4 regions of the Auritidibacter ignavus genome follow, and region 1 is predicted to be linked to each of the others. Evidence: riboswitches for the same ligand, from Rfam matches in the RefSeq annotation. Region 1 holds a riboswitch; each other region holds the start of a gene.
What was found. A riboswitch is a leader RNA that binds a small molecule or an ion and turns the genes downstream of it on or off. The one in region 1 is predicted to bind S-adenosylmethionine.

Region 1 (4,020 bases):
AAGGTCGGGTCTGACGCATCACGGTCGGCAGGAATGAGAAACTCTTCGGCGTCCACCTGCAGGCTCCCCGGGGCCGCCGCGGTGCTCTGATGCGCCTGAAGATCAAGTCCCGAGGCCTCTTCGATGAGATAGTCGTAGACTGCCCGCACGTGATCCACCGAGTTCTCACCCAGATCGGCGCTACGGTTTGAGGCCGAGACGGTCTTGTCCTCCAGCTTGATCTCGTCGGTATAGTGCCAGATTGCCGCCTGGGTGGCAGCGATGGCCTCGTCGCTGGCCAACTGGCTGACTCCGGGTACGTTGGCCGCCAGCTCCTCCAGTTCCAGGGCCGGGTAGGAATTCTGCACGATCCACCCCACCCGCAAAGAGGTGGAGGCATCCCGCGTGTGCTCCGGGCCCGGGGAGGTTTTGGCGAAATCGTCCCACCGATCTACGGTGCCGATAGAATCGATCAAGGTCGCTTGCGAGATCTCCAAACAGTAGGCCGGAATTGTCTCGCCGTTGATCTCAACCTGGAACAGGCCGGTGGCCACCGTCCGGGGGTTGCTCCCGTCGGCCTCAGTGGTGTGCACGCGGTAGCCGGGTTCACCGTGGCCGGTCAGTGTGGTGGAATCACCCACATCAAAGTCCGGGACCGAATGCCATGAGGCCGTCTCGTGTGAGCCGGTATCCCGCCAGACGCCGGTGAATCGTGTCTGCGTGATCTGGTGGTCGGTGACAGTGGCGTGGGCGAGATCCGGGGAAGCGGTCATCGCCACGGCCACACCCAGCGTGGCCCCGGTGGTCAGCAACCGGGTAGGAATCAGAGGTGTTGAGCGTGCGTTCACAGCGAGTTTCCCTTCAGCAGAGATGTATCGGACGGTGTTTACGCTAGGAGCCGGTGGGTTACCCCGGGCCGGGACCGAACTAATCTGTGGATACAGCCTGCGCTGTGGATGAGGCTTCGCATGGATCGAGCCCGATATGCTATGCGAGCCCTGATGCAGCCGATCGGCAGGTCACGTCGCTGATTGGCGCCTGAGCGATCATCGGTTACAGTGGATGCATCAATCGTTCAGAGCGCCCGAGAAACCTCGCTCGTTGACGCCGCAGTAATCGCCTGTTCTTTCGGGAGCGGGCGCTCATGCCAACAATGATGGAGGCATTACCGGCTGTGAGTTACGCACATTTTTCCCGTCAGTTTCGGCAGCTCTTTGACGAGATCGGCCGTGGTGATCGCGCGCGAGAAGCCGGGCGACATCTTCCGATCATTCCGCTCGAGCAGTTGCGCGATGCCGGGCTCGGGGCCGTTACGGTGCCCCGACAGGATCCGCAGCAACCGGTCGCGAGCTTCGAGACGGTGCTGCGCCTGATGATGGATCTCGCCACCGAAGATGTGAACGTCGCCCATATGTGGCGATCGCATGTGGTGTTTATTGAGTATTTGCGCGCGGTGACCACCTCGTCCGAGATGCAGCAGTGGTGGCATCGGATTGACCAGGGCGAGTGGGGCGGTTCGGCGTTGTCAGCCACGATGGATCAGGTCTCCCAGCCCACCACAGTCAGCGCCGATGAGGTGGGCAACCTCACCGTGTCGGGCACCAAGTACTACTCCACGGGCACGCTGGCCTCGACCTGGACGATGGTGGGCGTGGATCGTGACCATGATTTGGCGCTGAAACGAGCCCGTCAGCGACGCCGTCATGGCGAATCGGGGGTGCGCGTTGAGGATTGTCTGTCCGCGGTGGCCGTGGTTGCGGTGAAACAGCCCCGCGTGCGAGTCCGTGATGACTGGGACGGATTTGGGCAACGGCTGACTGCGACCGGATCGCTGATCATGAAAGACGCTTTGGCCGAGGCGGTTTATGACCGGCCGGGTGATTCCCGGCGGGGTATTCTCAACGTGATGCTTGAGGTCACGTTGCTGGCCCTGCAGGCCGGTATTGCCCGGGCGGCGTTGCGCGATGGGATGGCCGCGTTGCAACAGCGCACCCGCGTTTTCAACACCTCGACCGGGTCCACCCCGCGCGAAGACGATCAACTGTTGGGGATTGTGGGAGAACTCTCCGCCAAATCAGCGCTGTGTGAGCAAGCGGTGCGCGCGATCGGTGCGCAACTGGATGAGGCCGTGGTAGCCCAAGAGGCCACCGACGCTGGTCGTCAAGAGACTCAGCCCGGTTCCGGGTGGATCGAGACGCTGGTGGCCTCCCAGCGGGCAGCGATTACGGTCCCGTCATTGGCGTTGGAGGTCTGCACCGGTATTTTTGACGTGCTCGGGGCCTCGGCGACCTCCACCGGTTTGGCCCTGGACCGGCACTGGCGCAACGCCCGGACCTTGGCCACCCATGATCCGTCGGTCTTCAAGGCCAGGATGGTCGGTGACTGGGAAGTCAACGGAACCGTGCCCAGCACCTATCTGGCGCAGAACCGATAGCCCCGGCAGCACGCCCCGGTAGCAACCGGTCTCCACTCGCACTGCGGTTTGCCTCACCCACATTCTGTCGAAAAGCCCCAGGTCAGGTGATGGTCTCGTCCCATCCAGAGTGGCTGAGAGACTTGGCTCGTTGACGCCGCAGCAACCCGTGGTCCACGGTCCGTGCCCGGGTGCTAATGCCAAGACCGATGGAAGGAGTATCTTTCGATGTCGACCACCCCTGAAACCGGCCAGAACGGTGAGCGCGAGATTTTCTTCAACGCTTTCGACATGAATTGCGTGGTGCACCAGTCCCCGGGGCTGTGGCGCCACCCGGAGGATCACGCCCGGGAATACAACACGATCGGCTACTGGACCAAGCTGGCCCAGATCTTGGAAAAGGGCCTGTTCGATGGGCTATTTATTGCCGATGTGCTCGGTCCCTACGACGTCTTTGAGGACTCACCCCGGGCAGCGCTGAATTCCGGGGCCCAAGTGCCGGTCAACGACCCGTTCTTGCTGGTCTCGGCGATGGCCGCGGTGACCGAGAACCTCTCCTTTGGGGTCACCGCCGGTACCGCCTATGAGCACCCCTACCCCTTCGCTCGGCGACTGGCGACCTTGGATCATCTCACCGACGGCCGGATCGGGTGGAACGTGGTCACCGGGTATCTGCCCTCCGCGGCCCGCAATATGGGCAATGTCGATCAGATGGAACACGACGAGCGCTACGATCACGCCGATGAGTACATGGACGTGGTCTATAAGTTACTCAATGGCTCCTGGGAGCTCGATGCGGTGGTCGAGGATCGTGGCACCGGGGTGTTCACCGATCCGACCAAGGTGCATAATATCAACCACCAGGGTCGGTACTTCTCCGTTCCCGGCACCGCGGTCACCGAGCCCTCCCCGCAACGGGTGCCATTGATTTTCCAGGCTGGTGCCTCCACCCGAGGTCGGGCGTTTGCCGGTAAGCACGCTGAAGCCTCCTTCATTAACTCGCCCACCCCACAGCTGATGAGCGCGACTGTGGAAAAGCTACGCCAGGCGGCAGTGGATGCCGGCCGTGACCCCTATGATCTGCGGATCTTCGCGATGCTGACGGTGATCACCGCAGCCACCGATGACGAGGCCCAGGCGAAGTTTGAAGACTACGCCAGCTACGCCGATGTGGAAGGCGCCCTGGTGCTGATGTCAGGCTGGATGGGCTTGGACCTGTCCACGTTCGATCTGGACGAGCCGCTGGGTGAGGTGGAATCAAACGCGATCCAGTCCACGGTGGAGACCTTCAAGCAGGCGTCGGGAGATGACGGGGAGTGGACCGTGCGCAAAATGGCCGAATGGGTCGGTGTGGGCGGCTTCGGCCCGGTCATCGTCGGCTCCGGCGAGACCGTGGCCCGGAAGATGATCCAGTGGCAGGATGAGACCGATATCGACGGGTTCAATTTAGCCTATGCGGTCACCCCAGGCACCTTCGAGGACATCGTCGAGTACGTGGTGCCACAGCTGCAGAAGCTGGGGCGGTACAAGACCGGCTACGCTCCGGGCACGTTGCGTCAGAAGCTGTTTGGTCAGGGCGATCACCTCAATGAACGCCACCACGGTTCCCAGTTCACGCCGGGATCTTT
Region 2 (4,020 bases), 740 kb from region 1:
GAAGTTTGGCATCCTGCCACACCTGCGTACTCACGCTGACGTCACTCAGGCGCGCTGGGATTCCGCAACGCGCACCTGGACCGTCTCGCTGAGAAACGGCGAGTCTCTACAGACTCGAGCAGTGATCTCGGCATGTGGCCAACTGGGGTCCCCGTATACGCCAAACTTTCCTGGCCTCGATACCTTCGAGGGCGAGCAGTTTCATGCCTCGCGTTGGCGCCACGACATCGATCTCGCGGGAAAACGGGTCGCTTCAATTGGTGCCGCGGCCACGGCTATCCAGTACGTGCCAGAGATTGCACCCGAGGTTGCCCACCTTGATGTCTTCCAGCGCTCGGCCAATTACATTCTTCCGCGAGAAGAACAGCTCTTTGACACCCAAACACGTGAAGCAATGCACACGGATCCGGAGGTCTTTCGCGACGTCCGGGAGTTTATCTATAACGATCGCGAAACCGGTTTCTACCGGACCCTGGAGGGAACCGCTGCTTCCGAAGAAGGCAAACGGCAGGCGCTGGGATTCCTCGAACGCGAAATCACCGACCCTGAGCTACTCGAGAAGTTGACTCCGGATTTCCCCTACGGGTGTAAGCGCACGCTCCGTAGCGACGCGTTCTACCCGACGCTACGTCGATATAACGTGGACCTGGTGACCGAAGAGATTCGAGAGGTGACCCCGCAAGGAATCATCACTGCGGACGGAGAGCTGCACGAGCTCGATGTCATCATCTTTGCCACCGGTTTCCAGCGTCAGAAGTTCATCGATGATATTGACATCATCGGAACTGATGGCGTCGATCTCGCTCAGCGGTGGGGCATCAGCCCGGAAGCTTATTATGGCATCACAGTTGATGGCTACCCGAACCTCTTCCTCGTCTACGGACCGAACACAAATCTGAACCACAACTCGGTGGTGTCGATGCTGGAAATTCAGCACGACTACATCGCTGATTTCATTAAACGGATCTCCTCCGGTTCGATGCATGCTGTCGAGGTTGATGCCGATGCGCTAGCTCGCGTGAACGAAAAGATCCAGAAAGAGCTCGAGGCTTCGTCCTATTCCGCTGATTGTTCCTCCTGGTTCAAGAACTCCGAAGGGCGCGTCACGAACAATTGGAGTAGCACCGTCGAAGACTACCGGGTTGCCCTCAAGACTCCGCACTTCCAGGACTACACGGTGGTATAGCTATGGCTCACCACGACCGCTACAAAGCACGCTAGGTTTCATCCGAGGCTCGCAAGGTGCTGGGCCCGTTCCGGGAAGGCCGAGCTCAACCCTTTCACTTGCTCGCTATTCCTGAACTTCGTGAGACCTACGAAAAAAACTGTGCGGCCGTCGGTTTTGACCAAGTTCCCGTTGCATCGGTCGACGAATTCCAGGTCAACGGCATCACGGCCCGATACTACGAACCCCGCACCGATGCCTCGGCAGCGAGTCCGGTAGCGCTCTTCGCACACGGCGGGGGCTGGGTCATGGGTAGCCTCGACACCCACGACGGCTTGCGCCGGCAACTGGCGGTCCGGACCGGTTACCCTGTCATCGCGGTGGATTACCGTCGGGCACCAGAGCACAAATTCCCGGCCGCGTTCAACGATGTGGTGACCGTCTGTGAGTGGGTCCGAGAGGCTGGAGCACTACCTTTTGACCCCGTGGCATCTTCACCGAAGGCCTCCCCCTCGTCGATGACACAATGGACTAGTTTGTCTCCCTCTACATCAGCGACCCCGACATCACATCTCATCCACGGCTGAGCCCCCTGCACGCAGAGATTGGGCCCCACTGTTGCCCGGCAGTTATCGTTTCGACTGACTTGGACCCTCTCGTCGCCGATGGCGTCACCTACGCTCACTCTCTGGTCCAGGCTGGGGTCGATGTGCAATTCCGGCACCTACACGGGGTCCCCCACGGGATCTTCACCTCCGGGAGCAAATATCCCGTGGCTGATGAGGTGCTGGACGACGCTTGCCTGTTTATCCAGCGGGTGACGCACCCGCTGGAGTGCCAGGAACCGAACCCTGACCACGCATGACATCACGTGACCTATCGAATTGACCCCACAGGCTTCAATGCCTAAGCTAAAGATCATTGAGACAACGTGAATCACGAGTTTCCATCGTTGACAGCCCTGGCTGATGGAACGGCAACCCTCTTCGCGAGTAGTGGGGTGCTCCAGGTGACGATTCGGTCCTGTGGATACCCCACAGTGGCAAGTACCGCGTCCGAGTTTAGCTCATCTTCGGGGAATTCGGGGCGCACACAAAACACAGAGAGTTTGTGATGACCGCGACCAGCTTTGACGTATTTTCGGAGTTACGTGCCGACCTCACTCAGGACATCTCACCTCACAATTTGCGTCACGCCCTGGAACAGTACCCCACCGGCGTCGTGGCGTTAGCCGGATACGCTCAAGGGGTTAAAGAAGGTTTGGTGGCCACCTCCTTCACCGTCGGTGTCTCCGTGGAACCGCCTCTGGTGTCTTTTGCCATTCAGAACCACTCCCGCACCTGGCCCCGGATGCGGGAAGCCGATCACATCGGTGTCTCCATCATGGGGTCACGCCAATCTCACATCTGCGCCCAGCTGGCTTCACGCAGTAAGGACCGGTTTGCCGGATTGGACTTGCGCTATTCCGAACGCGGTTCTATTTTTCTTCAGGGAGCCGCCCAGTGGTTGGACACCTCCGTCTACGCCGAATTGCCAGCTGGCGACCACCACATTGTCCTTCTCGAAGTCCACGGTCTGGCCTCCAGCACCGAGCAAACCTCACCGTTGGTGCGACACCGCCGAGCTTTCCGAGATCTGAAGACTGCCGAAGGCAATGAGTAACTCCACTGCCACTGGTCATCCCTCAGCGGTGCGCATCGACGTCTGGCTCTGGTCGGTGCGGATGTATAAAACTCGTTCGGCAGCCACCGCAGCATGCAAAGGCGGGCACGTGAAAATTGACGGTGAATCCGTCAAACCCTCCCAAAAAGTCCACGTCGGCGATACCGTGAGCTTCCGTCAACCCGGTCGCGAACGCATTCTCGAAGTCACCGGTTTGCTCTCCCGACGCGTTGGGGCCCCGGTGGCCGTCCAACACTATGTTGACCACTCTCCAGAACCCATACCGCGACACTTACTTGCCGTACCCTATCGCGAACGCGGAACCGGGCGACCGACCAAGAAAGAACGTCGCCAACTAGATAAGTTACGTGGCTATTCCTCCCGCTAATCACACCAATACTGGCTCACATTCTGGCTAGAATAGTCCCTGAATTGACGTCGTGCAGATCCGTGACGTCTGGAGACAACGCTGTGGCACGCAGCAGGGAGTGAGTACTCGGCCATGCCTCAAGGCACTGTTCGTTGGTTCAACGCCGAAAAGGGCTTTGGTTTTATTACGTCCGACCAAAACGATGACGTGTTCGTACACTATAAATTTATTGACCATGAAGGATTCAAGAAACTTCTTGAAGGTCAACGCGTAGAATTTGATCTTGAGCCCTCCGACCGAGGGCTTCAAGCACGACAAGTCCGCGCACTATCCGGAATGCCATAAGAACTTAGCCAGCAGACCTACCGGGTCACACCGATTTGAGAGCCCCAAGGAGTGAGAATGCGCACGGTGAAATCGTCGTGGCGTCTCGTTGCGCTCACGCCACTCTGCCTCGCCTCCCTCGTTGCTCCCCTCACGCTCACGACGCTTCCAGCCACCTCTGCGCCCACCGAGACACCCGGTGCGACACAGCAACCCAGCACCCCCAGTGGCGAGCCCCGTCTGCAGCCCGGGACCGGCTCGCCGACCACCGAGCTGGTCGATGACTCTGCCTCACCGACAGAGCAGTCTTCACCTAATGAGCCGTCCTCTCCCACGAGCGAGCCGAGCAGTCACGAGACCACCGAATCACCCCCAGCTGATCCCGACGACGAGATCACCTGTCGGTCGACCTCGACCACTAAGGCCCCGGTCACGATTACCTTCACCGGGCTAGCTGAGGGTGACGAGATCAGCCACGCTCCACCCGCTATCACCGGGA
Region 3 (4,020 bases), 180 kb from region 1:
TGACCTCGAGGTCCATGCGGACCAGGTCGTGGATAAACAGAGCCGGTTTCGCCACGATCTGGTAGGACACCGGGCCAGAACGACCGCGCAGTGACGGGTCGATAGTGACCAGGAAGTTGGTTTTCTCCCAGTTCTGGCGCACCCGGAAACCGTCGGTAACAGTATCACCGGGCACCGTGCCAACGAAGACGATCAGGTCGGTTTCTTCCAGCAAATCGTAGGTGGGCTTGGGCCGACCATACCCGATTGGCCCCACATAGCTGGGTGAGTCAAAGGGGATGGTGCCTTCGGTGCGCCATTCCGCTGCTGCGGCGATGTGGTGGTCTTCCAGCCATCGGGTTAGTTCCTCAGCGGATTCGTGGCTCCAGTCGTTCCCACCGGTGATGAATAGCGGCTTATCGGAGTTCAACAGCGCAGAGTGCAGTGCCTTCCAGTCGTCCACGGTCATACCGCCACCAGCCACCGGAATCTGTGGGTGCAGCCGGGCGTCAATCTCGTGGGTGATGACATCTTCGGGCAGACCGACAATCACCGGACCGGGGCGACCCGAGGCGGCTGCGAACATCGCTTCGGCGACGATCTCGGAGGCGCGCTCAGCATGGTCGAGCACCATGACACGCTTGGCTCCAGAGTCAAACCAGGCATGCGGATCGAATTCCTGGAAGGCTTCCTTATCGCGGTGTTCGAACGGGATGAGTCCAACAAACAGCACCATCGGGGTCGAGTCCTGCCAGGCGGTGTGCAGTCCCACGTGCGCATTCGAGGCACCGGGACCACGGGTCACCATGGCCACACCGGGGGTGGAATTCATCTTGCCCTCGGCTTCGGCCATATAGGCCGCCCCGCCCTCGTGGCGACAGACAATATTGTCAATGGGTGAATCATAGAGTCCGTCTAGCACGTTCAGGTAGCTCTCCCCTGGAACGCTGTAGACGCGTTTCACGCCGTGAGCGACCAACGTATCAACGATGACGTGGCCGGCAGGCTTCTTCTGGCTCATCTGGCTCCTCAGCTCCACACAGAATGTGTTTACAACACTTTTTCATCATGAACCGCGATCTCATGGTGGTGGACAACGGTTATCTCTCGCTTGACTATCCAAACTACCATCGACCCGATGTCCGCCCCGTCACATTCCGGGGCAGATTCAGTCCTTTGTGAACATGCCGGGACATTTCTATGATGTCCACCACGTTCGTTGCACAGAACGCGTTAGGAGGAGCGACCCTCACCGTGCTGTGGGTCCTCGCGGTCCGCATCCTCCGCGTGCTGCGGGGTTGAGTCGCGCGGGTGAGATGCTGGGGAGCGCTGCGCTTCGGCCCGTTCGGCCTCAGCGCGTTTTTTCGCCCGCGCTTTGGCCATGGCTTCACGGTGCATTTGTTCCGAGGACCGGTTAATGCCGGAGCCTTCGGAAAGGTGTTCGGGGTTGTCTCGTGATGCCAGCTGGAGCAAGGAGACCACCAGCAGGGAGACGATGAAAAACACCCCGAAAGCGATCAAACCCAGGTCCAGGCGGAGGGGCCTATCGGGGTTGTTCAGGCCACCGGTGGAGGCCAGCGTGACCACGACACCACCGATCAAACCGAGGACGGCTGAGAAAATCAGGGGTGCCGCAACGCCGAGGGGTTTGTTCTTCTCGGGGCCGTTCGGAGGTTGCGGGCCGCGCTGAGTAGTCACGACTCACGCTCCTGGGGTGCTCGATGATCACAATACATAATGCCTGCACGCTCCGGATGATCCACGTCGTGGGGCACCAGGGCGCACCTGACTATTCTAATCACGGCATGCTGACAGAATCCGCACGTGACCTCTCAGAGTGAACAACAGGGCGCACCACAGACCAGCACTGCAGGTCAGGATTCTTTCGGTCTCCACCCACGACGACGAGCCCGGCGGGTGTCGAGGTAGTACCCCACCCCGGGAATACTGCAAAACACCACGTGAATAAAGGCCGCCGAGCCCACAATACCGAGCAGATTGTGGAAGTCAGCTCCGACGAAGATCGCGATGACGGTGGCCACCGCCGTGAGCACATCGACGGCTCCGGGGATCAACCAGTCGCGGGCCGGGGGGAATTCTTTGCGGTATCCACCACCGGCCACCAGCTGAGCGATACCGGCAACCAGCAAGGCCAGGCTGAGGATGATCGCGGTGGCCATCACCCCGGCGGAGAACAGTTGGGCCCCAACTAATGCAACCGGCCCAAGCACCCAGGCGGCCGCAGCCATCGACAAAGGCGAGCGCATGGCCTCCGGCACCGGTTCTTGGCGCAGGAATTCCCACATCGCCACCCCGGTGAGAAACAGGTAGATGGCGCAGCTGACATTAACCCAGGCAGGGCCGGAGTCCATCAGGTCGGGCGCTTGGTAGATCAGCGAGAAGATCCCGAAGGCTAAGGCCACCCCGGCACGAATCAGATACGGTCGAAAAATCAGGTGGGCGGTGTCGGGGCTGATCTTGGACGGAGGCTGCTGTTGGGTCTGAGTCACGGGAGACATTCTAGGCAAGAAAACGTTCTCCGGCAGTTTTCTCCTTCGCGCCCGGTATGACAGAATATAAATGTCCATCACGAGCGGCCGAGAGATCTGGCTCCATGACGCCGCAGCAATCTATCTCGAGTGCTAATGCCAGAATCGATGGGAGCAAGAATATGACAACGTTCACCGAACAGCCCCAGGTGGCCGAATCTGAATCCAACCGGGTGTCCGGCGTGTTCTACGGTTCCGCTCAAACAACCGTGAGCACCGGTGCGTACCGTTTCCTGGTTGATGAGCCGGAAGCCTCCGGTGGAAAGAATGCAGCGCCTAACCCGATGGAATACATTCTCGGGGCCACCAACGAGTGTATTTCCGTGGTGATTGAGGCCAAGTCCGGCACACACCAGATCCCGATTCAGGGCATTCACACCTACTCCTATGCCTCCCAGGATTTGGGTGGTCTGGCGGCAGGCCGGGATGTCCAACCTCACTTTCACACCTATCATTTGGCCGTGTTAGTCCAGACCGATGTGCGCGACGCGGACCGACTACGGGCCTTCGCCCAGGACGTGGAGCACGCTTGCCCGGCAGCCAACCTGTTGCGAGCGGCCCAAGGGCTACAGCTGACCGTGCACTGGCAGTTCGTCGACCGGCTGGTTGATCACGATGCCGAGGCCGTGGTGAATCAGGCGCTGGGGGTCCCCAACCGGAATGAGCCGGTGGACGCTGCCGAACCATTTCTGACGCTCACCAACCCCGACGCCTAGGACGAGCGCGACGGGCCGACCACACTGCCCAACACGATCCAGGCCTCGCCCCGAATCCGCCACCACAGTGTCAGCGCACGAGCGCCCAGATATACCACGGCGAAGCCGACCCAGACCAACACCACCGATACGACCCCGGAGCCGTCGTCGAGCTGGGCGGCCAGCCAGCCGAGAAACAGAATGAACGGCAGGTAGAGCGCCAAGGCAACCACTGAGGCGATCCCGAGGTATTTGGCGTCCCCGGCACCCATCAGGATGCCGTCGAGGATGAACACATACCCCGCCAGCGGCTGGGCGATGGCCAACACCATCAGCCCGGCCGCTCCGGCCTGGATCACGACCGGGTCTTGGCTAAACATTCGCGGGATCACCGCAGACAGCCCGGCCAACAACAGCCCGGTGATCACCCCGAAGCCCATCGACCAGCGGATCATCGTCCGGGTCAGCTCCCGAACTTCCCGGCGGTGGCTGGCGCCGAGTTCCTGACCGACCAGTGCCTGGGCGGCGATGGCCAGCGCGTCCAGGGCGAAGGACAGCGTGGAGAAGATGGTCATCACCATCTGGTGGCTGGCCAGCACTGGGGCGCCCAGTTGTGTGGCGGTCAGTACTGTGACCAAAATCCCGGCACGCAGTGCTGCCGAACGCACCAGCAACCACGACCCGATCTGGGCGGTGTCTTTCAGCCCCGCCAGGGTGGGCAACAGGCGACCGCCCTTTCCCCGGTAGCGGGTGGTGAGAATCATCAGGTAGATGCAGAACATTGCCCATTGGATCAC
Region 4 (4,020 bases), 570 kb from region 1:
AACCCGTTGCCCGACGGCACCACCGTCGATGTCGACGGAGAGTGGCCACAGTGGGCCGCACTGCAACAGGATGGTTCCATTGCCGTCGCACCCACCCCACAGAACGCCGAACCGCGGGAGTATACCGTGCCGGTGACGATTACCGTCACGTCTGCGAGCGAGCAGTATGGTCCGGGATATGAGGCGGTCACCACTGCACCGGGTGGAACGGTTGCGGCCCCACAAACCGTCGAGCCGCAACTGCCAGAGGGGACTCGATTTGCAATCGACGAGTCATTTACCGTCCCAGACGACTGGGAGATCTCGCTTGATGAGACCACGGGAACCATCACGTACCGTGCGCCTGAGAACGCCGTGGACGAGGACAAAAGCGGTGGATCCGGAACCGCAACGGAGGGTGCTGCACCGAACAAGCGCCGCTTGGATGAGCAGTCTGGTGCAACTGGCTCTGGTTCGTCCTCAGACGTGGCGACTACCGGTACCGGAAACATCTTGGCCATTGCCGGCCTGGCTGTGGGCTCGATTGTGTGAGGAACCATTTTCGTCCCGGTGCGCAACCGCCGGGTGCACTAAGCGTCACCTGATCGTCGAATAACGACGGCACGGAAGACACACCGCGACGCTGGCCGCGTGGGGAAAGAACCCGGCGCGGCCAGCGTCGTCATAATGTGAGATATTCACGGTAATGAAGGTTTGACGACAGAATATGACGGGTCCTCCACCCGGTGCTTTGACCACTATCAGGGCGATTTTTAAAGTGTCTTTCAGAGTGGGTGGCGGTAGCGGAGGTTGAGACCAAATTCGTTAGACCAACCACTCCTCGAAAACAAGTAGAATACTTTGACAAAGGATCACGAGAACCGGTTCAACAAGCTCTGACTGGCCGGTCGGCAACCCTTTCCGCTGTGACGGGGTGCCTCAGATGATGATCCGGTCTTCAGCACACCGCTGGAGGCAAGCACGGCGTGCCCAGCACTGGCAGACACGCCCTAGTATCAAGGGGGACGTTATGTCTACTACCAGTCACTTTTCTGCCGAAGACTCTGAGGGCCCATGTCAATCCGGGTTTAGTACCCAACAAATTCACGCGGGCCGTATCCCGGATGAATCCATTCGTCCTGTACGCGAACCAGTCTATGTTTCAGCTGCCTTCGGATTCGATTCTTTCGCCCAAGCCCGTGAAGTCTTCGCCCAACGTCAACCTGGACTGACCTATTCCAGAACTGGAAATCCCACGGTTGGATTGCTGGAACGGCGACTTGCCAGCCTGGAAGACGGAGTCGGGGCGGTCGCCACCGCGTCGGGCCAGGCCGCCATCACGCTGAGTGTGCTGGCCCTGGCAGGACGGTCCTCGCAAAGCCCAGACGGTCAACCCCATCCGGAGGCTCCGGCCGGCCACGTGGTGGCTTCAAACCGTATCTATGGTGGCACCGCTGACTTGCTCAACGACAGCCTGGCGGAAGCCGGGATCACCACCACCTGGGTCAATCCGCACGATCCCCAGCAGTGGGAGGAAGCGATCACCGAACGCACGCGGGTCTTTGTGGTCGAATCCATTGCCAACCCACACGCAGACCTGCCGGATATCCCGGCCTTGGCAGAAGTTGCTCACCGGCACGGGGTGGCACTGATTGTCGACAATACCCTGGCGACACCGTATTTGCTCCAACCTGCTCGTCTGGGTGCTGACCTCGTGGTGCACTCGGTGACCAAATACTTGGTCGGAAACGGTTCCTCTCTCGGAGGAGCGGTCATTGTCACGGACAATTTCCATCCCTCACAACGTCCAGAGCTATGGCCACAGCTGACCACACCACGCCCTCGTTTTGGTCCTCAGTCCTTGGTGGAGAAATACGGGGAGGCAGGCTCTGTGCTGCATCTGCTTCGAGCACAGTTGCTCAACGACGTGGGACCGGTGCTATCGGCGTTGAACGCCCAGCAGGCTTTGGAGGGTATTGAAACGCTCGACCTGCGGTTGCCCCGCCACAGCCAGACCGCTACGGAACTCGCTCGTCGACTGGAACAGCACCCCGGTGTGCGTTCGGTGAGCCACCCCTCGCTGGAATCTCACCCGAATAAAGACATTGCGGAACGAGACTTCACGCGGGGGACGGGAGCGGTATTCTCTTTCGAATTGAATACCGATTCTGCCGGTGTTGAGCGGTTTTTCAATTCACTGCAGCTGTTTACCCTGGCGGTCAATCTTGGCGACTCTCGCTCCTTGATCACCCACCCGCTGACCACGACCCACTGTCGCCTTTCGGAGGAGCTTCGCATCGCTGGACAGATCAACGAGACCACCGTGCGACTGGCAGTTGGACGCGAAGATGTCGACGATTTGTGGCACGACGTCAAACAAGGGCTGGACCAGCTTGTTCAAGCAAATCAGCCCGCGTCCGAACAGGTCTGGGCAGATGCAAACACCACTAAGGCAGAAGAATCAGCAAAGGCGGCACTGTCATGACAACTCTTGATCTTCACCACAACATCCCGAGCAAGAAAAACGAAAATCCCACCCCGGGGTTCCGAACCCGAGCCATCCATGCTGGTCAAGACCCGGATCCACTGACCGGAGCGGTGATTCCACCGATCTATCAAACCTCGACGTTTGTGCAACCCGGTGTGGAAACACTACGCGCTGGCTTTGAATATTCCCGCGGCGGTAATCCCACACGGACCGGTCTCGAAGAACAGCTGGCCAAGCTCGAGGCCGGTGCTGCAGCGTTTAGTTTTGCCTCGGGCATGGCTGCTGAAGATGCTCTGTTGCGGGCGGTGCTGAAACCTGGTGCAACCGTTGTCAGCACGGCCGAAACCTACGGTGGTACACACCGACTGCTCACCCAGCTCTACGCTCGGTGGGGAGTTAATACCGTCTTCGTGAGTCCCAGCGAGCAAGACAAGCTCGCTCAGGCGGTGGAAACATACCGTCCTGACGTGGTCTGGTTGGAAACGCCCTCCAACCCGTTGCTGACCGTGGTTGATATCTCTGCCTGGGCAGAAGCAACGCATCAATATGGCGGACTGCTCGTAGTGGATAACACTTTCGCATCACCGGCACTACAACAGCCGATCACTCTCGGTGCGGATCTGGTGATTCACTCAACCACCAAATACATTGGCGGCCATTCAGACGTTTTGGGTGGCGCCATTGTGGTTGGCCAGACGAGCTGGGAAGACAAACCACTAGCCGAGGTCATCGGCTTCCAGCAATTCGCTGCCGGTGCTGTGGCAGGCCCCCAGGACTGTTTCCTCACCTCTCGTGGGTTGAAAACTCTGGGCGTGCGGATGCAACAACACTGTGAAAATGCACGAATCATCGCGGAATGGCTCCAGGATCGGTCCGAGGTCGACCAGGTTTTCTACCCCGGATTGTCTTCCCACCCCACTTACGACATCGCTCGTCGACAAATGAGTGATTCCGGGGGGATTGTGAGCTTCCGATTAAACGGGGGAGAGGCCAAAGCGCGTCAGGTGGCCGAATCCACCGAAACGTTCCTGTTATCGGTCAGCCTCGGTGGCGTCGAGTCGCTCATCTCTCATCCTGCCACCATGACACACGGTTCCACCAAGGGCAGCGAACAAGCTCCGCCCGCTGATGTGGTGCGGCTGTCCGTGGGCATCGAAAACATCGAGGACCTGCTGATCGATCTTGAGCGCGCTCTGCGCAGCTAGTTGGATCCCACAGAGCACAGACCAAGCTCACCAGTAACAGCTCGGGCCCCTCGCAAGCTTGCGACGGGCCCGAGCCGTTGCTGGGCACACTTCGCGAAACACGGGCGCGCCAGCGGTTCTGGGGAGAAAGTTCCGTGTTAATGTTCGTGACCGGGTGATGACCCTTTATGACAGACAGCTGATGTTAACAACGTGATCGGCGTTAGCCTGGTCCAACTAATGTCTCTGCCCAGCGTTTGCTGGTGACGTCTGTTCCGAAGGGTCTGTTGAGCAATGACAACTAGCAAGACAAAAACAGAATTCTCAGTCTTCGAACCGGCGCCGACTCGAGTAGAACCTCCGAAGCCT

Region 2: linked by a shared signal. The riboswitch ahead of QDX22_RS07125 (flavin reductase family protein) and the one ahead of QDX22_RS10410 (LLM class flavin-dependent oxidoreductase) in region 1 are both predicted to bind S-adenosylmethionine.
Region 3: linked by a shared signal. The riboswitch ahead of QDX22_RS09580 (OsmC family protein) and the one ahead of QDX22_RS10410 (LLM class flavin-dependent oxidoreductase) in region 1 are both predicted to bind S-adenosylmethionine.
Region 4: linked by a shared signal. The riboswitch ahead of QDX22_RS00975 (O-acetylhomoserine aminocarboxypropyltransferase/cysteine synthase family protein) and the one ahead of QDX22_RS10410 (LLM class flavin-dependent oxidoreductase) in region 1 are both predicted to bind S-adenosylmethionine.

What each region holds. Positions count from the first base shown of each region.
Region 1 covers NZ_CP122564.1:2,290,844-2,294,863, forward strand. Annotated here, with positions in the region: gene QDX22_RS10400 (Cys-Gln thioester bond-forming surface protein) at 1-827, opposite strand, end outside; gene QDX22_RS10405 (acyl-CoA dehydrogenase family protein) at 1,154-2,413, shown strand; SAM riboswitch class I at 2,511-2,608, shown strand; gene QDX22_RS10410 (LLM class flavin-dependent oxidoreductase) at 2,621-4,020, shown strand, end outside.
Region 2 covers NZ_CP122564.1:1,554,029-1,558,048, forward strand. Annotated here, with positions in the region: gene QDX22_RS07110 (flavin-containing monooxygenase) at 1-1,186, shown strand, start outside; gene QDX22_RS07115 (alpha/beta hydrolase) at 1,243-1,752, shown strand; gene QDX22_RS07120 (alpha/beta hydrolase) at 1,758-2,030, shown strand; SAM riboswitch class IV at 2,100-2,220, shown strand; gene QDX22_RS07125 (flavin reductase family protein) at 2,279-2,827, shown strand; gene QDX22_RS07130 (RNA-binding S4 domain-containing protein) at 2,820-3,215, shown strand; gene QDX22_RS07135 (cold-shock protein) at 3,330-3,542, shown strand; gene QDX22_RS07140 (hypothetical protein) at 3,600-4,020, shown strand, end outside.
Region 3 covers NZ_CP122564.1:2,113,224-2,117,243, reverse strand. Annotated here, with positions in the region: gene QDX22_RS09595 (thiamine pyrophosphate-dependent enzyme) at 1-1,000, opposite strand, end outside; gene QDX22_RS09590 (hypothetical protein) at 1,213-1,677, opposite strand; gene QDX22_RS09585 (hypothetical protein) at 1,854-2,489, opposite strand; SAM riboswitch class I at 2,561-2,643, shown strand; gene QDX22_RS09580 (OsmC family protein) at 2,651-3,244, shown strand; gene QDX22_RS09575 (MATE family efflux transporter) at 3,241-4,020, opposite strand, start outside.
Region 4 covers NZ_CP122564.1:222,374-226,393, forward strand. Annotated here, with positions in the region: gene QDX22_RS00970 (Rib/alpha-like domain-containing protein) at 1-531, shown strand, start outside; SAM riboswitch class IV at 850-967, shown strand; gene QDX22_RS00975 (O-acetylhomoserine aminocarboxypropyltransferase/cysteine synthase family protein) at 1,010-2,464, shown strand; gene QDX22_RS00980 (cystathionine gamma-synthase) at 2,461-3,672, shown strand; gene QDX22_RS00985 (YeeE/YedE family protein) at 3,946-4,020, shown strand, end outside.